One region of the Lentzea sp. NBC_00516 genome, then DNA from elsewhere that is predicted to be linked to it. Evidence: riboswitches for the same ligand, from Rfam matches in the RefSeq annotation. Region 1 holds a riboswitch; each other region holds the start of a gene.
The links. Region 1 has a riboswitch for glycine ahead of gcvT (glycine cleavage system aminomethyltransferase GcvT). Riboswitches for the same ligand answer to the same signal wherever they lie in the genome.

Region 1 (7,592 bases):
GGTGAAACCCCGGCCCTGGGGAAGGGGCCGGGGTTCCCGTCGTTTCGCTCCAGGGTCACCAAAGCCGAAGGGGCGCCACCGAATCTCCGGTGGCGCCCCTTCGGCTTTGGTGATCAGAGCGTGGAGTACAGCGGGTGCTTCGCCGCCAGAACCTCAACGCGCGCACGCAGTTCGTCGATCGCCGCGCCCGGCTTGAGGGCCTCCGCGATCACGTCGGCGACCTCGATGAAGTCCACCTCGCCGAACCCGCGGGTGGCCAGTGCCGGCGTACCGATCCGCAGACCGGACGTCACCATCGGCGGACGCGGGTCGTTCGGAACGGCGTTGCGGTTGACCGTGATGCCGATCTGGTGCAGCACGTCCTCGGCCTGCTTGCCGTCCAGCTCGGAGTCGACCAGGTCGACGAGGACCAGGTGCACGTCGGTGCCCCCGGTCAGCACCTTCACTCCGGCCGCGGCGACGTCCGCCTGCGACAGCCGCTCGGCCAGGATCCGCGAACCCTCGAGCGTGCGACGCTGACGGTCGGCGAACTCCGGCGAGGCGGCGTGCTTGAACGCCACGGCCTTCGCCGCGATGACGTGCTCCAGCGGACCGCCCTGCTGGCCGGGGAACACCGCCGAGTTGATCTTCTTCGCGATGTCGGCGTCGTTCGACAGGATCACGCCGCCACGGGGACCGCCGAGGGTCTTGTGGGTCGTGGTCGTCGTGACGTGCGCGTGCGGCACGGGCGACGGGTGCAGGTCGGCGGCGACGAGGCCGGCGAAGTGCGCCATGTCGACCATCAGGTAGGCGTCGACCGAGTCCGCGATGCGGCGGAACTCGGCGAAGTCCAGCTGGCGCGGGTACGCGGACCAGCCGGCGACGATCAGCTTCGGGCGGTGCTCGGTCGCCAGGCGCTCGACCTCGGCCATGTCGACGCGGCCGTCGGAGTCCGCGACGTGGTACGGCACGACGTTGTAGAGCTTGCCGGAGAAGTTGATGCGCATGCCGTGCGTCAGGTGACCGCCGTGCGCGAGGTCCAGGCCCAGGATCGTGTCGCCGGGCTGGAGCAACGCGAACATCGCGGCCGCGTTGGCCTGCGCGCCCGAGTGCGGCTGGACGTTCGCGAAGCCCGCGCCGAAGAGCGACTTGATGCGCTCGATGGCGAGACGCTCGACGACGTCCACGTGCTCGCAGCCGCCGTAGTAGCGACGACCGGGGTAGCCCTCGGCGTACTTGTTGGTCAGCACCGAACCCTGCGCCTGCAACACCGACACGGGCGTGAAGTTCTCCGAGGCGATCATCTCGAGAGTGCCCTGCTGGCGCGCCAACTCGGCCGCAACGGCTTCGGCGACCTCGGGGTCGTACTCCGCGAGGGAAGCGTTGAACTGGTCGGACATCTGGAGAATCTCCCTACTTGGCGCGCTTGTAGAACGGAAGTGCGACGACCTCGACCGGCTGCTTCTTGCCGCGGACGTCGACCAGCAGTGAGGTGCCGGGCTCGGCACTGGCCCGCGACACGTAGGCCATGGCGACGGAGTAGCCGAGGGTCGGGGACAACGCGCCCGACGTCACCTCGCCCACGACCTCGTCGCCGTTGAGCACCGCGTAACCGTGGCGCGGGGCGCGGCGCTCGGGGGTCTTCAGTCCGACCAGGACCGAGTCCACCCCGGACTCGGCGACCTTGGCCAGCGCGTCGCGGCCGACGAAGTCGCCGGGCTTGTCGAGCTTCACGACCCGGCCCAGATTCGCGTTGTACGGCGTCAGCGACGTCGTGAGTTCGTTGCCGTACAAGGGCATTCCGGCTTCGAGACGCAACGTGTCGCGGCAGCCGAGACCGCACGGCTTGAGTTCGTGCGCCTCGCCGGTGGACAGCAGCGCGGCCCAGACGGCCGGCGCGTCGGCGGGAGCGACGAAGAGCTCGAAGCCCTCCTCACCCGTGTAACCCGTGCGCGCGAGCAACGCGTCGACCCCGGCCACGGTGGAAGGGTACGAGGCGTAGTACTTGACTGACGCCAGATCCGTCTCGGTCAGGCCGGACAGGATCTCGACCGACTTCGGGCCCTGGATCGCGATCAACGCGTAGTCGGTCGACCTGTCGGTGACGACGGTGTCGAAACCGGCGGCGCGCTCGACGAGGGCCTCGGCGACGACAAGAGCGTTGGAGGCGTTCGCGACGACCATGAACTCCTGGTCGCCCAGGCGGTACACGATCAGGTCGTCGAGCACGCCGCCGTCGGCCTGGGTGATCATCGTGTAGCGGGCCTTGCCGACGGCCAGCGCGGAGATGTGGCCGACCAGCGCGTAGTCGAGGGCCTCGCCCGCCTGCGGTCCGGTCAGGACGATCTCACCCATGTGCGTGAGGTCGAACAGGCCCGCGGTGGTGCGCACCGCGTGGTGCTCGGCGAGCTCGGACGAGTAGCGCAGCGGCATCCGCCAGCCCGCGAAGTCGGTGAACATCGCGCCGAGCTGCTCGTGCTCGGCGTTCAGAGGCGTGAGGCGGGACATCAGAACGCTCCTCCAGGGTGCGCCGAAGAGCCGGACGCGGCCGGCTGAGGCATCAGAAGAATGACACGGTCCATCGGAGACTCCTCACTAGAGCGAGCCTCCCCCTCTGTCATGAGCCTGAGAGCTTCACCACCGAAGTGGCTTGCACCGTGGGCGAGGCTGCCGAGCAGCCTGCTTTCCAGAGTTGCCTTCGTCGCGCGGTACCTGTGCCTGAGAGATTCCGGGGAGGGATTGCTCCTTCGGCGCCCCTGCTGGAGGGGTCTCTTCCGCGCGACATCGACGGCCGTGTTCAGTTGGTAGCCCCAGACGCTAGCAGGCCAAACGTCACAGCGGCACGCCCTGCGCCGTCTTCTCGACCACCTTGCGCTCCGCCCAGAACGACAGGAACGGGACCGTGCCGGCGAGCAGCACCAGCAGGGTGCCCTTGATCGACCAGCGCAGCTTGAGCGCCAGGTCGACGGAAATCACCAGGTAGATGGCGTAGAGGAAGCCGTGGATCGGGCCGACGACCTTCATCGCGCCGCCCATGTCCGCGGCGTACTTGAGCACCATGGCCACGACCAGGAGCAGAAGGAAGACTCCGACCACGTAAGCCATGACCCTGAACCGGGTCAACGCACCCTTCATCTGCCCGCCTTCGCTCAACGACCGTCCCGCGCGTTGAGGTTCGCGAGCATGCGGTTGTAGGCCGCGAGCTCCGCGTCTTCTTCGTCGTCGAAGTGCTCGACAGGCGCGGGTTTGACGGCGTCAACGGTAGCCATCGGCTTCGGGACGGCCGCAACCGGCTCGGGTGCGAGATCCGCGTCACGGTTCTGGCGCGCCAAACGACGGAACCGCCACACCATGAAGAGGGGGAAGAGGCCGAAGAGCGGCCACTGGAGCACGTACCCGAGGTTCTGGAACGTGCCGCTGGCGGACTCGAAGCGCTGCCACTGCCACCAGGCGAGTCCGCAACAGGCGACCAACGCCGCCAGACAGGCGAACGCGATCAGCAACCGTTGGGGAGTAAGGAGGCCGCGCACGACCTCCACACTACTTGGGTGAGGCCTCCGCACCGGAGGCCGCCCGTGAGGGGTGCATGGATGTGGGGCTGCCGCCTCCGACAGCCCGGTCCACTACGCCACGCCGTCTCGGCGCTGCCTCTGCAGACGAGCAACGCACCAGGCCGCGGCGGAGCCACGACGAAGGTGCTGGAGAACCGTCATCGGTCCCAGGCGCCTCCCGAGATCGGCAGGAGACAGGCCGGCCGCGCGGTAGTCGAGCGCGCGCTGGTCCAACGGGCTGATGCCCGCGTCCCACCACTGCTCGGCTTCGGCGACGTCGCCCACCAGCTGCCAGTAGCTCGCCGCGGCGGCGAGCAGTGCCTCGGGTGCCTCCGGCGCCCGCTTGCGCATCGCGGCCACGTAGGCCGGATCCGCCGAGTCGACCTTGACCAAGCCACGCGACCCACTCCTGCCTCCCCGCTGCACGGGGATGCCTGGCGCCGAGGGGGGAGCCTCCGCGAGCCACGCGTTCTTGATCCGGTTCACCTCCTGCATCTCTGCGTCGTCAGACCGTTCAGCCGCCCACTGCTGCAACAGCTCGTGGACCCCGGAGTCCTCGACCATATGTGCCTCCTCGTCGGTCGGGGATCGGCCATTGCAGCGGAAGGTATTCGGTAGGTCTGACAATCGCCAGACCCTGAATCCCCAGAACACCCGTTACCAGTGCGTGATTGGCCTCATTCCACCCATCCGGCTCAACGCAGACGGCCGAGGATCACCGAACGTCACTAGTTGAGAGGGGTGGCCGTGCCGAAGAGGCTCCTGACGAAGGTGATGATCGACTCCGCGCCGTCCCGCAGCCAGCCGAGAGCCGTCTGGACCGCCGAAGCGGACTCTTCTGGCCGGGTGATCAGGAGGAACAGCACCAGCGCGACGCCCGCCAGCACTAGCACCTTCTTGAGGTTCACAGGTACCTCTCCGTCCGTGTGGTTCACCGGTCAGGCGGCGGACCGCCCGTGTCACCCGTCATGGTCCCTCATTCACCCTTGCGATGAACAACGACCACGCCCAACTCGTCCCAGGATCCACCAGCGACGCACGCCTGCACGACGGCCAACGTCACCCGAATGGCGGCTAAAGACAGGCCTCAACAGCGCCGATGTCCTGGGCACGAGGTGAACACGGGCTCCCTCGCATCCCACAGCTTGGAAGAGAGACTGTTGCACCGGGGCTCACCCGGATGCCGAACTCACCCCATCACGCACCGTCACGCCTTCGTGGCGCTATTAATGCGCACCCGAGCATTCATCCAATTACTCCAGACCGCCGCAGTTCCATAATTCGGCCGTCCGCCACACCCATGTCGGCAAGCACTTCCCCGGTGTTCACCCCGACGGGAACCGGGGCCGTCGGAACCGCCGCGGGAGTGCGGTCGAACCGGGGCGCCGGCGCCGGGTGCGGAGCACCGGCCACGTCGACGAACGCGGCACGCGCCTCGTTGTACGGATGCCGTGCCGCTTCGGCGGGGGTCAGCACCGGAGCCAGGCAGGCGTCCGTGTCCCGCGCGAGGTCCGCCCACTCGTCCCGCGACCGGGTCTTCACCGCAGCCGCGATGCGTTCCCGCAGCTCAGGCCAGTTCGCCGGGTCGTTGCGCGAGGGCGCGTCCTCCAGGCCCAGCACGCGCACCAGGTCGGCGTAGAACCTCTCCTCCAGTGCGCCCACCGCCACGTACTGCCCGTCGGCGGCCTCGTAGACGTCGTAGAACGGCACTCCACCGTCGAGCATGTTCTCGCCGCGCCCGCCCGACCACATGCCCGCTGACCGCATCCCGTGCAGGAACGTGGTCAGCAACGCCGCCCCGTCGACCATCGCGGCGTCCACGACCTGGCCGCGTCCGGAGCGCTCCCGTTCGTACAGTGCGGCGAGCACGCCCAGCGCCAGCAGCAGCCCTCCCCCGCCGAAGTCGCCCAGGAGGTTGATCGGGAACGACGGAGGCCCCCCGGCACGTCCCAGCGGCTCCAGCGCGCCCGCGACGGCGATGTAGTTGATGTCGTGGCCGGCGCGGTCGGCGAGCGGCCCGTCCTGGCCCCAGCCGGTCATGCGTCCATATACAAGGCGCGGGTTGCGGGCGAGGCACTGCGCGGGCCCGATGCCCAGCCGTTCGGTCACGCCCGGCCGGAAACCCTCGATCAGCACGTCCGAACGCTCGACCAGCCCGAGAACCAGCTCAGCACCCTCTGGCGTGCGGGTGTCGATCGCGACCGAGCGCCGGTTGCGGCCGAGGAAGTCGCCGGGGATCGTCTGCACGCTCCCCGGCTTGTGCACCTGGATCACGTCGGCGCCGAGGTCGGCCAGCACCATGGCACCGAACGGCGCGGGTGCGAGACCGGCGAGCTCGACGACTTTCAGACCTGCGAGGGGCCCGGTCACAGGGACCTCGCGATGATTTCCTTCATGATCTCGTTCGTGCCGCCGTAGATCCGCTGGACGCGGGCGTCGGACCAGGCACGTGCGATCGGGTACTCGTTCATGTAGCCGTAGCCGCCGAAGAGCTGCACGCACTCGTCGACGACCTTGCCCAACCGGTCACTGGCCCACCACTTCGCCATCGCGGCCGTGGGGATGTCCAACTCACCGCGAAGGTGCTTCTCGACGCACTCGTCGATGAACGCCCTGGTCACAGCTGCTTCGGTGGCGCACTCGGCGAGCTTGAAGCGGGTGTTCTGGAACTTCATCAGCTCCTTGCCGAACGCCGTGCGCTCCTTCACGTACTTGAGCGTCACGTCGACGGCCGCCTCGATGCCCGCGATGCAGCAGACGCCGATGATCAGGCGTTCCTGCGGCAACTGGTGCATCAGCTGGACGAAGCCGAGGCCTTCCTGGTCGCCCAGGAGGTTGGAGGCGGGCACCCGGACGTCGTCGAAGAACAGCTCGGCGGTGTCCTGGCCCTTCATGCCGACCTTGTCGAGCACGCGGCCGCGCCGGATGTCGTTCTCCACGACGAGCAGCGAGATGCCCTGCGCACCCTGGGCCGGGTCGGTCTTGGCCACGACGATCACCAGATCGGCGTGCACGCCGTTCGTGATGAACGTCTTCGAGCCGTTGATGACGTACTCGTCGCCGTCCCTGACGGCCTTCGTCCGGATGCCCTGCAGGTCGGAGCCCGCACCGGGTTCGGTCATCGCGATCGCGCCGACGTACTCGCCGGACGCGAGCTTGGGCAGCCAGCGCTGCTTCTGCTCCTCGGAGCCGTAGGAGTTGAGGTAGTGCGCCACGATGCCGCTGTGCACGCTGTTGCCCCACGAGCTGTCGCCGGCCCGTGCCTGTTCCTCCAGCAACACGGCCTCGTGGGCGAACGTGCCGCCACCGCCTCCGTACTCCTCGGGGATGCTGATGCACAGCAGCCCGAGCTCACCGGCCTTGCGCCACAGGTCGCGGTCGACCTGCTTCTGCTCGGCGAAGCGTTCCTGGTGCGGCGCGACCTCCTTCTCCATGAACGTGCGGGCGAGCTGGCGCAACTGGTCCAGGTCGCTGTCCATCCACCGCGATCGACGCTCTGCCATGCGGTCCACGTAACCACCGGGCGGTGATCCACGCCATGACCGCCGCGCCTGCACGGGCCCGAAAAACTGAGCGAAATTCCCACCCCGGTCGTCCAGACTGCCTCGTATGCAGATCCACCAGGTCATGCCGGACGAGTGGGAGCTCTGGCGCGACACCCGCCTGGACGCGCTGGCCAGCGACCCCGAGGAGTTCGGCTCCACCCTGGCGCGCGAGCAGACGTACACCGAGAACGAGTGGCGTGACCGCGCGGCGGAGGGCCTGAAACTCGTCGCGCTCGACGCCCGTCCCGTCGCCCTGGTCGCCGCCACCGCGCGGCCAGAGGGCCTCTACCTCTACTCGATGTGGGTGCGCGACTCCCACCGCGGCCGGGGCGTCGGCGAGGCGCTGGTCAGAACGGTGCAGGCGTGGGCGGCCGAGGAAGGCTGGAAGGTCGTGCGACTGCAGGTGTACGACCACAACCTGCCTGCTCGCCGCCTCTACGAACGCCTGGGTTTCGTCGACGCCGAAGAACCGGAGCACATGGAGTTCCGGGTGAGCTAATCGGTCACCCTTCACGGT
Region 2 (7,592 bases), 370 kb from region 1:
AGTCACTCGTTTAGAGTGCGGGTGTGCGTGATCCGGCTGATCGCCTGCTGACGATTCCGAACCTGCTCAGCGTGTTGCGGCTGGCCGGTGTTCCGCTCTTCCTCTACCTGTTGCTGGGACCCCGCGAAGACGGCTGGGCGATCCTCGTCCTCGTCTTCGCGGGCTTCTCCGACTGGCTGGACGGCAAGCTCGCGCGCTGGCTCAACCAGATGAGCAACCTCGGCGCGCTGCTCGATCCCGCCGCCGACCGCCTCTACGTGTTCTGCACGCTGCTGGCGTTCGTGATCAGGGACATCGTGCCGCTCTGGGTCGCCCTCGTGCTCGTGGGGCGAGAGATCGTCGTCGGCATCTGCCTGCTGATCCTGCGGCAACGGGGCTGGGGCCCGTTCGAGGTGACGTACCTGGGCAAGGCCGCCACCTTCAACCTGCTGTACGCCTTCCCCCTGCTGCTGCTCGCGCAGGGCGACTCGGCGTGGGCGCAGGCAGCCCAGCCGCTCGCCTACGCGTTCACGGTGTGGGGCGGTGCCCTCTACCTGTGGTCGGCGCTGCTGTACGTCTACCAGTTCTTCCTGGCCCTGCGGGGTACACCTCGCACGGTCGCGTGAAAAGATCACCCCATACAGGTTCAGCACGAGGAGCGCAGTCAGTTGATTCCCGAGGAGCTTCGTTACACCGAGGAGCACGAGTGGATCGCCACCCGCGGCGAGAACACAGTGCGCGTCGGCATCACCGACTACGCCCAGGAACAGCTCGGTGACGTCGTCTTCGTCCAGCTGCCCGAGGTCGGCCACACCGTGGCGGCCGGCGACACGTTCGGCGAGGTCGAGTCCACCAAGAGCGTGTCCGACCTCTACTCGCCGCTCGACGGCGAGGTCGTCGCCATCAACGACGCGTTGGTCCAGACGCCGGACTCCGTCAACACCGATCCGTACGGCGAGGGCTGGATGGTCGAGATCAGGCTGAACGACCCCGAGGCGCTGGAAGGCCTGCTGGACGCGGACGCTTACAAGGCGTTGGTGGAGAAGGAGTGACGTCGATCTTTCGCCGGATCTTCGGCCGGAAGGGGAGCCGCGCTGAAGGCGGTGACCCCAACGCGATAGGTTTTACCGGAAGTGACGGATCCAGCAGCAGGAGGAGAGCTCAGGTGAGCACGAACGACGGCCCAGGCGTTCCGCCGGAGCAGTCCCCGGAGCGGACCTCCGTCTTCCGGGCGGACTTCCTCCAGGAGATGGAAGGCACCCCCGCCCCGGAGCCGGCTGTTGCCGGTGTTGACGCCCTTCCCGCCGGTTCCGCGCTGCTCGTGGTGAAGCGCGGCCCGAACGCCGGTTCCCGGTTCTTGCTGGACCGTGACACGACGAGTGCGGGGCGCCACCCCGACAGCGACATCTTCCTGGACGACGTGACGGTCTCGCGCCGCCACGCCGAGTTCCGCCGGGAAAGCGGTGAGTTCGTCGTCATCGACGTGGGCAGCCTCAACGGCACCTACGTCAACCGTGAGCCGGTCGACCAGGCCGTCCTCGCGAACGGCGACGAGGTTCAGATCGGCAAGTTCCGCCTCGTCTTCCTGACGGGTCCTGGCTCCGCGGGAGCCTGACGCGTGACGGCCGGGCGGCCACAACGCGGGGGCTTGAGCATCGGGGCTGTGCTCGCACAGCTTCGTCCCGAGTTCCCCGACGTCACCATCTCCAAGATCCGCTTCCTGGAAGCGGAGGGGCTGGTCCGCCCGGCACGCACCGCCTCCGGCTACCGCCAGTTCGCCGTGGCGGACGTCGAGAGGTTGCGGTTCGTGCTGTCCGCACAACGGGACAGGTACCTGCCGCTCAAAGTGATCCGCGAGCAGCTCGACTCCGTCCCCGAGGACGCCACGTCGCTGTCGCGGTTCGATCTGCTGTCCCAGACCGGTTTCACCGCCGAGCAGCTGTCCCAGCTCGAACGCGACGGTCTGCTGCGCCCCGGCCCCGGCGGCCGGTTCACCACCGAGGACATCACCGCGCTCCGCACGATCCGGACGATGACCGGGCTCGGCGTCGAGCGCGAGCACCTGCGCGCGGTCCGCGCGGCAGCGGACCACGAGGTGGTCGTGCTGAAATCTTTCTCAGATCCCGAGACGGTTCGGGAATTGGCTGACCTGTTCACCTCGTTGCACACGTTGTTGGTGAGAGCGGGCTTGCGGCAGTCCTGATCTACCGGACAGGGGTGCAGTGTTGATCACTATCTGCCCGCAACGATTGAGCACACGGCCCGCTTGGCGGGTAGCGTCGGACATGTACGCCGGGGGATGCTCGGGTGTGAACCGGGTCGTCCTCGAACGAACAGAGGGAGGCGAGGCCCGATGAGCGAAATGCGCGTCGTCGGCGTGCGGGTGGAGCTGCCCCAGAACCAGCCGATCCTTCTTCTGCGTGAAACCGAGGGCGAGCGGTACCTGCCGATCTGGATCGGCTCCGTCGAGGCCACGGCGATCGCGTTGGAGCAGCAGGGCGTTCGTCCTGCCCGTCCGCTCACCCACGACCTCCTCAAGGACGTCATCGGGGCGCTCGGGCGCAACCTCGAACAGGTCCGGATCACCGACCTGCAGGAGGGCACCTTCTTCGCCGAGCTCGTGTTCGACGGTGACGTGCGGGTGTCCGCGCGGCCGTCCGACTCGGTGGCTCTGGCGTTGCGGGTCGGCGTGCCGATCCACGCGGAGGAGTCCGTGCTGGCCGAGGCGGGCCTCATCATCCCGGACGAGCAGGAGGACGAGGTGGAGAAGTTCCGCGAGTTCCTCGACTCCGTCTCTCCTGAAGACTTCCGCGGAGCGGACACATAGGCACAGCAGAGGTGCCGACACCTGAGTTTTCCGGGTGTCGCACTCCGTCTTGTATGGGCCGTGAGTCAGTTCGTTTGGATGTCCCTCGAACGGACTACTTACGGTCGTTTTATTCGCTAAACGATCACTAAACGTCACCTGAACGTCCCAGTTCGGGTGACGGTATGACTCTCCACTTGAGGTTGAGGGTCGCAACTCCCCGCGCGTCGCGTTGACCAGCCCTCGGACCGGTCTTACCGTCGAACTCGAGTGGATGTCGCTGGTTCGCGTGAGCTGACGTAGCGGCTTGACGGTCATGAGTTTCGTGGCCGTTCCGAGGGGAGGCAGGCGTGGTCGAGGAAGCGCCCTTGCGGGCCGAATCCGGGCTGCAGGGTGAACTGTTCCCGGACTCCTCGCTGCCGGACGAGCTCGTCGGTTACCGAGGACCCGCGGCATGTCAGATCGCGGGGATCACGTACCGGCAGCTCGACTACTGGGCAAGGACCGGGCTGGTCGCGCCGACGATAAGGATGGCGCACGGCTCCGGGAGTCAGAGGCTGTACTCCTTCAAGGACATCCTGGTGCTCAAGGTCGTGAAGCGGCTGCTGGACACCGGTGTCTCCTTGCAGAACATCAGGGTCGCTGTCGATCACCTGCGGCGCCGCGGCGTGCAGGACCTGGCGCGCATCACGCTGTTCTCCGACGGCACCACCGTCTACGAGTGCACCTCGCCGGAAGAGGTCGTCGATCTGCTGCAGGGCGGTCAGGGCGTGTTCGGCATCGCGGTCAGCGGTGCGATGCGCGAGATCTCCGGCACGATCCACGAGTTCCCGGCCGAACGCGCGGACGGCGTCGAGATCGCTCCGATGACCGAGGACGAGCTGACCCGCCGGCGTCGCGAGCGCGCCACCGGCTGACCGGCCCCGACTGATCGGCACTGTGATCGATCAGCACTGTGAACGTGGCCGACTGGCGCCGTGGGATGGCCGGTCGGCAGCAGCGATCAGACCCTGCCGGTCCCTAGCGTTGCCTGCATGACGATCACCCCCTCCTATCAGGTCGTGAAGGTGCTGGAAGTGGCGGCGAAGCGCGCGCTCCGGCTGGAGTTCGGCTTCCTCGGCACCGAGAACCTGCTGATCTCGCTGATCGACACCATCGGACCCGGCCGCAAGCTCGGCGTGAAGTCGTTGCGGGCCCAGGCGATGGCGCGGGGACCCGAGCACTGGGCCGACGACGACGGTGGCGTCGTTCCCGAGGCTCATCCGGACGTCACGGCGTTGGTGAACGTCGCCTGCGACCGCCTTGTCATCGAGACCGTGCCGCCCGTCAGCCGTGCGCTGGAGGAGTGTCTGCTCTCGGCGTTCGCCCGGGCCGGTGACGGCGTGCTGACCACCACCCACCTCTCGCTGGCGTTGCTGGAGCAGGGTTCCGGCCGTGCCGCCGACCTGTTCGTGCTGCGCGGAGTGGACGTCGGCGCGACGGCCGCCGCTGTGCGAGCGGACGCCGCGCGAACCCACGCGGAGATCGAGGAAGCGCCCGCCGTGCGGTTGCTGCGCAAAGCGGGAGCGTTGGAAGGGGAGTCCGGCGGCGGGTACGTGCGCTGGCTGATGCGCTGGATCGCCCGCGGTCAGGGGCTGGGCGGGCCGGTGCTGACCGTCGTGCGCAACGAGGCCGGACGGCTGGCCGTGGCCGCGAGGCGAGAGGTGTCGTCTCGCGATCTGGTGGAGGCGGTGCTGACGGTCGACCGCCAGTTGAAGGTGGCGGGCAGGAAGCTGAAGCCGGAGCTCGAGTCGGGCGGGGCGGCGGCGTTGCGCGAGGCAGGGATCGACCCGGCCGCGCTGCCCGTCAGCGGCGGCAAGGTGGAGCGTGCGATGGAACGGGCGAAGCTCGTCGCTGCCCGGCGCGGAGACGCGGTCGTGGGCACCACGCACCTGCTCGTGGCGCTGCGCGACGACCCGGCGGACCCCGTCGCGGGGGCGCTCGCCGGTCTTGGCACTGAGATGTAGGTCGCGTCCCTGGGGACTAGCGGGGCTGCCTGCGGGTATTCTTCTCGGGTAGTCGCCGAACTCTGGCGGGAGAGACCGGGTTTCGAGCCCGGCGCCGAAGGAGCAAGTCCCTCCCCGGGAACCTCTCAGGCATCCAGGACCGCCGAGCGAGACGCCTCTGGAAAGTGGATCTCTAGGGATCCCGCCGACGGTGAAAGCCCATCCTGACAGGTGGGTGAACCTCTCAGGCGCCCTTCGGGGTACGGACAGAGCGGGGAGGGCACCAGGACACGTGTGCCCGCAGCCCCCCGGAGGCGTTTGATGACGCAGGACCGCATTCCGCTCGCAGCTCTCGAGCACGGCACCCCGTTCGCCGACCGCCACGTCGGTCCGCGCCCCGCCGAACTCGCGCGCATCCTCGACGTCATCGGCGTCGGGTCGCTCGAGGAGCTCGCGCAGCACGCGGTGCCTTCGTCCATCCACGAGCGCGACCTCGTGCTGGACCTGCCCGCCCCGGCCACCGAGACCGAGGCGCTCGCGGAGCTGCGTGAGCTCGCGTCGCAGAACCGCCCGATGACGCAGATGATCGGCCTCGGCTACTACGACACCGTGACGCCGGGCGTGATCCTGCGCAACGTGCTCGAGTCGCCCGCCTGGTACACCGCGTACACGCCGTACCAGCCGGAGATCTCGCAGGGCCGTCTCGAGGCGCTGCTGAACTTCCAGACCATGGTCGGCGACCTGACCGGCCTGCCGGTCGCGAACGCGTCCATGCTGGACGAGTCGACCGCCGCCGCCGAGGCGATGACCCTGGTGCGCCGCGCGGGCAAGTCCAAGTCGAACAAGTTCGTCATCGACGCCGACACGCTGCCGCAGACGCTGGCCGTCATCGAGACGCGCGCCGAGCCGCTGGGCATCGAGATCGTCGTCGCCGACCTGTCGCAGGGCATCGAGGGCCTCGGCCTGGGCGGCGACTTCTACGGCGTGCTGCTGTCCTACCCCGGCGCTTCCGGCGTCGTGCGCGACCAGGCCGCGTTGATCGAGGAGATCCACGCCGCCGGCGCGCAGGCAGTCGTCGTCGCCGACCTGCTGGCGCTGACGCTGCTGCGCGCGCCGGGCGAGATCGGCGCGGACGTCGTCGTCGGCACCACGCAGCGCTTCGGCGTGCCGATCGGCTTCGGCGGCCCGCACGCCGGGTACATGGCCGTCCGGTCCGGTCTGGAGCGTCAGCTGCCCGGCCGTCTCGTCGGTGTCTCCGTCGACTCCGACGGCTCGCTGGCCTACCGGCTCGCGCTGCAGACGCGCGAGCAGCACATCCGCCGTGAGAAGGCCACGTCGAACATCTGCACCGCGCAGGTGCTGCTGGCCGTGATCGCGTCCATGTACGCCGTCTACCACGGTCCCGAGGGCCTGCGTTCGATCGCGACCCGAGTGCACCGCCTGGCCACCGTGCTCGCCACGGGCCTGTGCGAGGCCGGACTCGACGTCGTGCACGGCGAGTTCTTCGACACCGTCCAGGTCCGCGTCGAGGGCCAGGCCGCCGCTGTCGTCGAGAAGGCCCGCGAGGCCGGCATCAACCTGCGCAAGGTCGACGACGACGTCGTGGCAATCGCTTGCGACGAGAAGACCACGCGCGCGCACATCGTCGCCGTGTGGGAGGCCTTCGGTGTCACCGGGTCCGATGTGGACGCGATCGACGCCGACACCGCCGACGGCATCCCGGGCGACCTGCGCCGCACCTCGGACTACCTGACCCACCCGGTCTTCCACGCGCACCGCTCCGAGACCGCGCTGCTGCGCTACCTGCGCGCGTTGTCCGACAAGGACGTCGCGCTGGACCGCAGCATGATCCCGCTCGGTTCCTGCACGATGAAGCTGAACGCCACCGCGGAGATGGAGTCCATCACGTGGCCGGAGTTCTCGACGCTGCACCCGTTCGCGCCGGTCGAGGACGCCAAGGGTCTGCTGAAGATCGTGTCCGACCTGGAGGAGTGGCTCGCCGAGGTCACCGGCTACGACGCGGTGTCGTTGCAGCCCAACGCCGGTTCCCAGGGTGAGTTCGCCGGTCTGCTGGCGATCCGCGCCTACCACCGCGCGAACGGCAACGCCGACCGCGACGTCTGCCTGATCCCGTCGTCCGCGCACGGCACCAACGCCGCGTCCGCCGTCATGGCCGGCATGCGCGTCGTCGTCGTGAAGTGCGACGACAAGGGCAACATCGACATGGGCCACCTGCGCACGACGGTCGCCGAGCACGCCGACGACCTCGCCGCGATCATGATCACCTACCCGTCGACCCACGGCGTGTACGAGGACACCGTCCGCGAGGTCTGCGGCCTGGTCCACGACGCGGGCGGCCAGGTGTACGTCGACGGCGCGAACCTCAACGCGTTGATCGGCCTGGCCCGCTACGGCAAGTTCGGCTCGGACGTCTCGCACCTGAACCTGCACAAGACGTTCTGCATCCCGCACGGCGGCGGCGGCCCCGGCGTCGGCCCGATCGGCGTGAAGTCCCACCTCGCCCCGTTCCTGCCGAACCACCCGCTGCAGCCGACGGCAGGACCGGCCACCGGTGTCGGCCCGATCTCGGGTGCCCCGTGGGGTTCCGCGTCGATCCTGCCGATCTCGTGGGCGTACGTGCGCATGATGGGCGGCGACGGCCTGCGCCGCGCCACCCTGACCGCCGTGGCCGCCGCGAACTACGTGGCACGCCGCCTCGACGAGCACTACCCGGTCCTCTACACCGGCGAGGGCGGCTTCGTGGCTCACGAGTGCATCCTCGACCTGCGCCCGATCACCAAGGCCACCGGCGTGACGGTGGA
Region 3 (7,592 bases), 910 kb from region 1:
GAGCACATCACCGGCAGGTGGGGCAGCCTGACGCTGACCGCACTCATCGACGGGCAGCTGCGCTTCAACGAGCTGCGCCGCCGCGTCGACGGGGTCAGCGAGAAGATGCTGTCCCAGACGTTGCAGGCGCTGGAGCGCGACGGTCTGGTGCACCGGGAAGCCCAGAACACGAACCCGCCGCGCGTCGACTACAGCCTCACGCCGCTGGGCCGCGAGACGGCCGAGCGGCTGCTGTCGCTGATCCACCTGCTGGAGGGCCGCATGCCCGAGGTGCTGGCCGCGCAGGCCGCGTACGACTCCCGCTGAGCACGTGAAGGGCTGCGGACTCTGCTGGACCCGCGCCGAGCTGGAGCTGCTCGACGGCGATCCCAAGTTGGTGCCCGACACCGTCGTGTGGCAGTTCGCCTGGGAGGTCGAGGACCACTTCGAGCCGGACGAGTACGAGCTCGCCTGGCGACGGCTCGCGCCCAGGGTGCTCGATCTGCTGGAACGCGACCCGGACAGCCGGCTCACCCAGGGTCTGACGTGGGCCAACCTGCCCGCGTGGCCGGAAGCCGAACGCGCCGCGTTGCGAGCGAGGCTCACCGAGATCATCGTCGGCTCGGCGGACAGCCCGGAGCTGAGCGAGCTGGTCCAGGCCGCCGCGCAGATGGACGAGGACCTGACGCCGTGGCTGCGCATTGTCGACGGCCTGCCCGAAACAGCCGTCGCGGAGCTCGCTCACAAGTGGTCGTACGACTTCCTGTCCGGCGGCACCCCGTGCGACGGCGGCTGGTTGCGCTGGGACGAACCGGCTGCGCCGATCCGGAGCTGGCTGCTCACCCCTGCACTGCGCGACCGTCTGTCCGCAATGGACAACGAGGTCGCGCAGTACGCGGTGATGCAGATCGACGCGCTCGAATGACGCTCTATTTCGCTTGCCGCAGCTATTTAGGCTGAGTGCGTGAAGTGTTGTGGACGCGTCCTGACCGAGGCAGATCTGATGCTGCTCGACGGGGATCCCGAACTGGTTCCGGAGGAGGTCCTGCGGAGGTTCGCCATTCATCCCTCGTCCTGCTTCGACGAGAACGAGTACCAGGCTGCCTGGCGGCGACTCGCGCACAGGATGATCAGGTTGCAGGAGGAAGCTCCGGACGCCGGGCTCACCTTCGGGATGACGCGAGCGAAGAGCCTCAGCTGGCCGGAAGACGAGCGCACCGCGCTGCGTGAGCAGTTCACCGGGGCGATCATGCGCGCGGTCGCCGACGAGGAGCGCTGGCCGAACCTGGACGGGTTGATCCAGTCCGCCGCTCACCTGGACGAGGATCTGACTCCGTGGCTGCGCCTCGTCGACAGCCTGCCCGATGAGGTCGTCGTGCACCTCGCCAAGGGTTGGTCGTTCGACGTCTACTACGACAACGGCCGCTTCGGCAACTGGTTGTACTGGGAAGACCCCACGTCCGGCGAGCAGATGCAGGAATGGCTGCTCCGCCCCGCCCTGCGCGACCGTCTGTCCGAAGTGAACAGTGAGGTCGCGCAGAGCGCGTTGGAGCATCTCCGTTGGCTTGTAGGCGACTTCAGCACTCGATGACGTTCACGGCGAGTCCGCCGCGAGCTGTCTCCTTGTACTTCACCGACATGTCCTTACCGGTGTCCCGCATGGTCTTGATGACCTTGTCGAGCGACACGAAGTGCGAGCCGTCGCCGCGCAAAGCCATGCGCACAGCCGTGATGGCCTTGATGGACGCGACGGCGTTGCGTTCGATGCACGGAATCTGCACCAGGCCGCCGATCGGGTCGCACGTCAGGCCGAGGTTGTGCTCCATCGCGATCTCGGCGGCGTTCTCGACCTGTTCGGGGGTGCCGCCGAGCACCTCGGCGAGGCCGCCGGCGGCCATCGAGCAGGCCGAGCCGACCTCGCCCTGGCAGCCGACCTCGGCACCGGAGATCGACGCGTTCTCCTTGAACAGCACGCCGATGGCGCCCGCCGTCAGCAGGAACCTGACCACGCCGTCGTCGGAGGCTCCCGGCACGAACTTCGTGTAGTAGTGCAGGACCGCCGGGACGATGCCGGCCGCGCCGTTGGTCGGCGCGGTGACGACACGGCCGCCCGCCGCGTTCTCCTCGTTGACCGCCAACGCGAAGAGCGTCACCCAGTCCATGACCCGCAGCGGGTCGGTGACGAAGTGCTCCTTCTCCAGCGTCTTGCGCATCTCGGCGGCGCGGCGGCGGACCTTCAGGCCGCCGGGCAGGACGCCGTGCTCGTTGCAGCCGCGTTCGACGCACTCCTGCATGACGTGCCAGATGTGCAGAAGTCCTTGCCGGACCTCGGCTTCGGTGCGCCACGACAGCTCGTTGGCCATCATGATCTCGCTGATCGACAGACCGGTCTCGCGGCAGCGCGCGAGGAGTTGGTCGCCGGTCAGGAACGGGTGGGCCAACGGCGTCGAGTCGAGCTTGATCCGGTCGGTGCCCGACGCGTTCTCGTCGACGACGAACCCGCCGCCGATCGAGTAGTAGACGGCGTGCTCGACCGACTTGCCGTCCGTGAACGCCTCGAAGCTCATCCCGTTGGGGTGCAACGGGAGTGACTTGCGGCGGTGCATGACGAGGTCGCGGTCGTGCACGAAGTCGATCTCGTGCGCGCCGCCGAGCTTGAGTCGTTTGCCGGAGACGATCTCCTCGACGCGGGCGGCCGCGACGGTGGGATCGACTTCTTCCGGATGGTTGCCTTCCAGGCCCAGGAACACGGCTTTCGGGCTGCCGTGGCCGTGGCCGGTCGCACCAAGTGAGCCGAACAACTCGACGTGCACGCGGTCCACTTCGGACACACGTGCGCCGAGCTTCTCGACGAACATCGCGGCCGCGCGCATCGGGCCGACCGTGTGTGAACTGGACGGTCCGATGCCGACGGAGAACAGGTCGAAAACGCTGATCGCCACTGATCAGTCCCTCGTGGTGGTGGAGCGGTCAGTCAGACGTGGTGAGCTCGGCGTACTTCGCCGAGGTGAGGAGGTTCTCGGCCGACTCGACGCGGACCTTGAACAGCCAGCCGGCGCCGTACGGGTCGTTGTTCACGATCGCCGGGTCGTCCACGACGGCGCTGTTGACCTCGATCACCTCACCGGTGACGGGCGAGAACAGGTCGCTGACGGACTTGGTGGACTCCAGCTCGCCGCAGACCGCGTTGGTGACGACCTTGGCACCGACCTCTGGCAGCTGGACGAAGACGATGTCACCGAGCGCATCAGCGGCGTACTCGGTGATTCCGCAGGTCAGCGGGTCCTGGGTGCCCGGCGTCCAGTCGACCCACTCGTGCTCGGCGGTGTAGAGCAGGTTCTCGGGGAACTCCACGGCGCGACTCCTCTGGCTGTGACGGGTCAGGAAACTTGCGCCCCCTCCGCCGTGCAGAGTTGCCTACCCCGAGCGGTCTTGCTGCCTGAGAGTGTGCGGGAGCTTGCCCCTTCGGCGCCCCGACCGGTTCGTCGAGGTCTCTCCCACTCGGGTTCTGACGCTTGCACGCCGCGGCCGGTGTTCAGTTCTCGGCGCGAACGCTATGTGCGGCCCCCGCCGAGTGTCAACGCGGGACGGTCGAGCGGAACGCGAACGAGGCTCAGGTCGCTCTGTCCTAGATGAACAACCAGAGGGTTACCGGATAGTGCGATCCGCACAGTGACATGACCTTCCGACTGGCCCACATTATGAGATGTCGGCCCACCGAACGGAGGAGTCATCGTGCGGATCGCAGTTCCTCGCGAGATCAAGAACCACGAGTACCGCGTCGCTCTCACGCCTGCCGGTGCGCACGAACTGACCAGCCGCGGCCACGACGTGTACGTCGAGCAGGGTGCCGGTCTCGGTTCCGCGATCACGGACGAGGAGTACCTCGCCGCGGGCGCCAAGATCCTCCCGACCGCCGACGACGTGTGGGCGGAAGGTGACCTGGTTCTCAAGGTCAAGGAGCCGATCGCCGAGGAGTACCCCCGTCTCCGCGCCGGTCAGACCCTCTTCACGTACCTGCACCTCGCCGCCGACCGGCCGCTGACCGAGGCGCTGCTGGCGTCCGGCACCACGGCCATCGCGTACGAGACCGTGCAGCTGCCGAACCGCTCGCTGCCGCTGCTCGCCCCGATGTCCGAGGTCGCGGGCCGCCTGGCCCCGCAGGTCGGCGCCTACTCGCTGATGAAGCCCTCCGGTGGCCGTGGCGTGCTGCCCGGCGGCGTCCCCGGTGTCGCCCCGGCCCGCGTGGTCGTGATCGGCGGCGGCGTGGCCGGCGTCAACGCCGCCACCATCGCCGTCGGCATGGGCGCGGACGTGCAGATCCTCGACACCAACGTGGACCGCCTGCGCCAGATCGACGCCCAGTTCCAGGGCCGCCTGCGCACGCTCGCCTCGAACTCGTTCGCCATCGAGCAGGCCGTCCGCGAGGCCGACCTGGTCATCGGCGCCGTGCTCGTCCCCGGTGCCGCCGCCCCGAAGCTCGTCTCGAACGCGCTCGTCGCGGACATGAAGCCGGGTTCGGTGCTCGTCGACATCGCCATCGACCAGGGCGGTTGCTTCGAGGACTCCCGCGCGACCACGCACGCCGAGCCGACCTACGAGGTCCACAACTCGGTGTTCTACTGCGTCGCGAACATGCCGGGTGCCGTCCCGCGCACCTCGACCTACGCGCTGACCAACGTCACGCTGCCGTACGCGGTCGCGCTGGCCGACAAGGGCTGGGAGAAGGCGCTCAAGGACGACCGTTCGCTCGCCCTGGGTCTCAACGTCCACGCGGGACTGCTGACCAACGGCCCGGTGGCCGAGGCGACCGGCCTCGTGCACACGCCGCTGGAGACCGTCGTCTAAGACCAACTGAATGAATGAGGCCCCCGCACGCGTGAATCGCTGCGGGGGTTTCGCCTATCTGAGTGCGGCGACGCGCGCCTTGATGCCGTCGATCACGCAGTCGAGCCCGAACTCGAACTGCCCTTCCAGCGACCAGATCTCCTGCTCGTCCAGCATCCTGACGTAGTTGGGGTGCTTCTCCCGGTACAGGTCGGCGATCTTCGTGAGGTCCGGCGGCGGGGAGTCCATCCCGCCGCGGGCGATGAAGTTGACCTCGGCGATCGAGTACCCGACGACGTAGCTCGACACCGTCGAGACCGACTGCGCAGCGGCGGGCAACGACAGACCGGACCGCAGCATGGGCTCGAACATCGAGTCGGACATCGCCACGGCCTTGGGGCCGATGCTGTTGAACTCGCCGATGCCGCGCACCCACCACGGATGCTTGTGCGCGAGATGACGCAACGCGTGCATCATCCCGCGGACCGCGGTCTCCCAGTCGTCGTCGGGCCCCGGCAGGGGGAACTCGCCGTAGACCTCGTCGAGGCAGAGTTCGATCAACGCGTCCTTCGTCGGCACGTGCCAGTACAGCGACATGGGGGCCGCGCCCAGTTCCGCCGCGAGCTTGCGCATGGACAGCTTCTGCAGGCCGTGCTCGTCCAGCATCTGCATGGCCTTGCGAACGATCGTCTCCCGGCTCAGGCCGAGAGGCTGACCGCTGCTGGGCCGAGGCTTGCTGAACCACACGCTGTCCACACCGACGATCCTATGCACGCCGCAGCAAAACGCTGGCCACAACACCTCCCAGGAACACGGCGATCGCACCGATCACAAGGCTCACGCTCATGCCGTTCGAGAACGCCTCGCGCACGACCGTGATGTCCGCACCGCTGTGCAAGGCCTCACTCAGCGACCGCCCCGGAACGCCGTCCGGCAACGACGCCACGAACCGTGCCGACAGCAATGCGCCGAGCACGGCGATGCCGAACGACGAGCCCAGCTCCGTCAGCGTGCCGGACAGCCCGGACGCGATGCCGGCGCGTTCCGGCGGGATCGAGCCCATCAGCGCGTTGACCGCGACCGGTTGGGACACACCGACTCCGACGCCGATGAGGATCAGACCGGCCAGCGTCGGCGGGTAGGTCGTGCCGATCGACAGCAACGCCACGCCGCCCGCGACGATCGTCATGCCGAGCAGCATCGCCCGGCCAGCGCCGAGCCTCATCACGAGCTGTCCCAGGGTGTTGCTGGTGACGAGCAACGCGATCGCCATCGGCGCCACGCGCACGCCGGCCTCCAGCGGGCTGTAGCCGAGCACGCCCTGAAGGTGTTGCGTCAGCAGGAAGAGCGAGCCCGCCATGCCGAACGCCGCGAGCACGCCGGACGCCACCGCGCCGGTGAAGCGGCGGTTCTTGAAGAACCCGAGATCGAGCATCGGATCGGCGGTGTGCCTTTCCCACAAAGCGAATCCGGTCATGGTGATGAGCCCGATCGCCACCGGGACGCCGAACTCGGCCGAGCCGAACCCGTGCTCCGGCACCTCGATCACCGCGTACACGATCGACACCATGCCGATGATCGACAGGACCGAGCCGAGCACGTCCGGTTTGCGCACGGTCGGGTCCTTGGACTCCGGCACGAGCATCGCGACGGCCGCGATCGCGAGGATCGCCACCGGCACGTTGATCAGGAACACCGAGCCCCACCAGAAGTGCTTGATCAGCGCGCCACCGATCACCGGCCCCGCCGCGAAGCCGAGACTCGTTACAGCGGCCCAGATGCCGATGGCCTTCGGGCGTTCCTTGTCGTCGAACAACTGCATCAGCACGGCGAGCGTGCCGGGCATCAGCACCGCTGCGCCGATCCCCATGAAGCCGCGGGCCGCGATCAACGCCTCGGACGAACTCGCGTAGGCGGCGACCGCGCTGCCGATGCCGAACAGCGCGAGACCGGACAGAAGTGCCCGCTTGCGGCCGAACCTGTCGCTCAGCGATCCGGTCGTGAGCAGCAGGCCCGCCAGTGCCAGCGAGTAGGCGTTGATCATCCACTGGATGTCGGCGGTGCTCGCGTCCAAGCCCGTCGAGATCGACGGGATCGCCACGTTGAGAACGGTGTTGTCCAGCACCACGACCATCACGGACAGGCAGAGCACGCCGAGCACGGCCCAGCGCTGGGGGTGCGGGTGCACCCCGACCTTCTCGGTCGTCGAAGTCATCGTTCCTCCCCCTTACGGTGTACGAGGAACTTACAGCGTACGAGACCTCAGGACGCAAGCCGATTTCGCGCAGAGCGTGCGCAAGTGCCTGGAGGCAAAAGAGAGAGGGGAAAATAAAGGGCGGCCGCGCTCAACCAGCCTGGGGGTCACTGGGAGCGGGGCCGCCGTGTCCAAATATAGCGGGCCTTGGCACACCGCGCCCAGCACCCCCACCGAAACGCGACCCAAAAGTTTCCCCGAGTGGACCATCGGCCGCGTCCGACCAGTCCAGCAAACGAGTGAATTCGGTGTTTCCCGGTGCGGCGAGCAGGGGGTTCGGCCGATGAAGACGGAGTCGGGTGTCCCTCGAAGGGAGATTCCATGGCTGAACCACAGGGATGGATCCACTGCCACGACCCATTCGGTCGGGACAGATCGATGACCGTTCTGGTGGAGAACGACCGGGTTCTGCTGGTCACGCCTCCTGGCGAGACCGCTGTGATGTCCGCCACTCAGACGCGTCGACTGGGCTCTTTGCTCGACCAGGCCACGGCGAAGATGTGATGGACGAGACCCTCCGCGACGCGGTGCT

Region 2: linked by a shared signal. The riboswitch ahead of gcvP (aminomethyl-transferring glycine dehydrogenase) and the one ahead of gcvT (glycine cleavage system aminomethyltransferase GcvT) in region 1 are both predicted to bind glycine.
Region 3: linked by a shared signal. The riboswitch ahead of gcvH (glycine cleavage system protein GcvH) and the one ahead of gcvT (glycine cleavage system aminomethyltransferase GcvT) in region 1 are both predicted to bind glycine.

The regions. Positions count from the first base shown of each region.
Region 1 is NZ_CP107840.1:9,123,612-9,131,203, reverse strand. Features, by position in the region: gene glyA (serine hydroxymethyltransferase) at 114-1,379, opposite strand; gene gcvT (glycine cleavage system aminomethyltransferase GcvT) at 1,393-2,487, opposite strand; glycine riboswitch at 2,587-2,674, opposite strand; glycine riboswitch at 2,676-2,766, opposite strand; gene OG205_RS42425 (DUF3817 domain-containing protein) at 2,812-3,114, opposite strand; gene OG205_RS42420 (hypothetical protein) at 3,129-3,509, opposite strand; gene OG205_RS42415 (transcriptional regulator) at 3,603-4,094, opposite strand; gene OG205_RS42410 (hypothetical protein) at 4,259-4,438, opposite strand; gene OG205_RS42405 (CaiB/BaiF CoA transferase family protein) at 4,776-5,900, opposite strand; gene OG205_RS42400 (acyl-CoA dehydrogenase family protein) at 5,897-7,033, opposite strand; gene OG205_RS42395 (GNAT family N-acetyltransferase) at 7,140-7,574, shown strand.
Region 2 is NZ_CP107840.1:9,497,216-9,504,807, forward strand. Features, by position in the region: gene OG205_RS44265 (CDP-alcohol phosphatidyltransferase family protein) at 24-605, shown strand; gene gcvH (glycine cleavage system protein GcvH) at 648-1,031, shown strand; gene garA (glycogen accumulation regulator GarA) at 1,145-1,594, shown strand; gene OG205_RS44280 (MerR family transcriptional regulator) at 1,628-2,182, shown strand; gene OG205_RS44285 (bifunctional nuclease family protein) at 2,333-2,806, shown strand; gene OG205_RS44290 (MerR family transcriptional regulator) at 3,136-3,702, shown strand; gene OG205_RS44295 (Clp protease N-terminal domain-containing protein) at 3,820-4,791, shown strand; glycine riboswitch at 4,848-4,943, shown strand; glycine riboswitch at 4,947-5,042, shown strand; gene gcvP (aminomethyl-transferring glycine dehydrogenase) at 5,092-7,592, shown strand, end outside.
Region 3 is NZ_CP107840.1:8,216,175-8,223,766, reverse strand. Features, by position in the region: gene OG205_RS38115 (winged helix-turn-helix transcriptional regulator) at 1-306, shown strand, start outside; gene OG205_RS38110 (hypothetical protein) at 311-904, shown strand; gene OG205_RS38105 (hypothetical protein) at 944-1,570, shown strand; gene OG205_RS38100 (L-serine ammonia-lyase) at 1,557-2,921, opposite strand; gene gcvH (glycine cleavage system protein GcvH) at 2,950-3,333, opposite strand; glycine riboswitch at 3,397-3,489, opposite strand; gene ald (alanine dehydrogenase) at 3,715-4,827, shown strand; gene OG205_RS38085 (TetR/AcrR family transcriptional regulator) at 4,882-5,562, opposite strand; gene OG205_RS38080 (MFS transporter) at 5,573-7,021, opposite strand; gene OG205_RS38075 (hypothetical protein) at 7,439-7,564, shown strand; gene OG205_RS38070 (hypothetical protein) at 7,564-7,592, shown strand, end outside.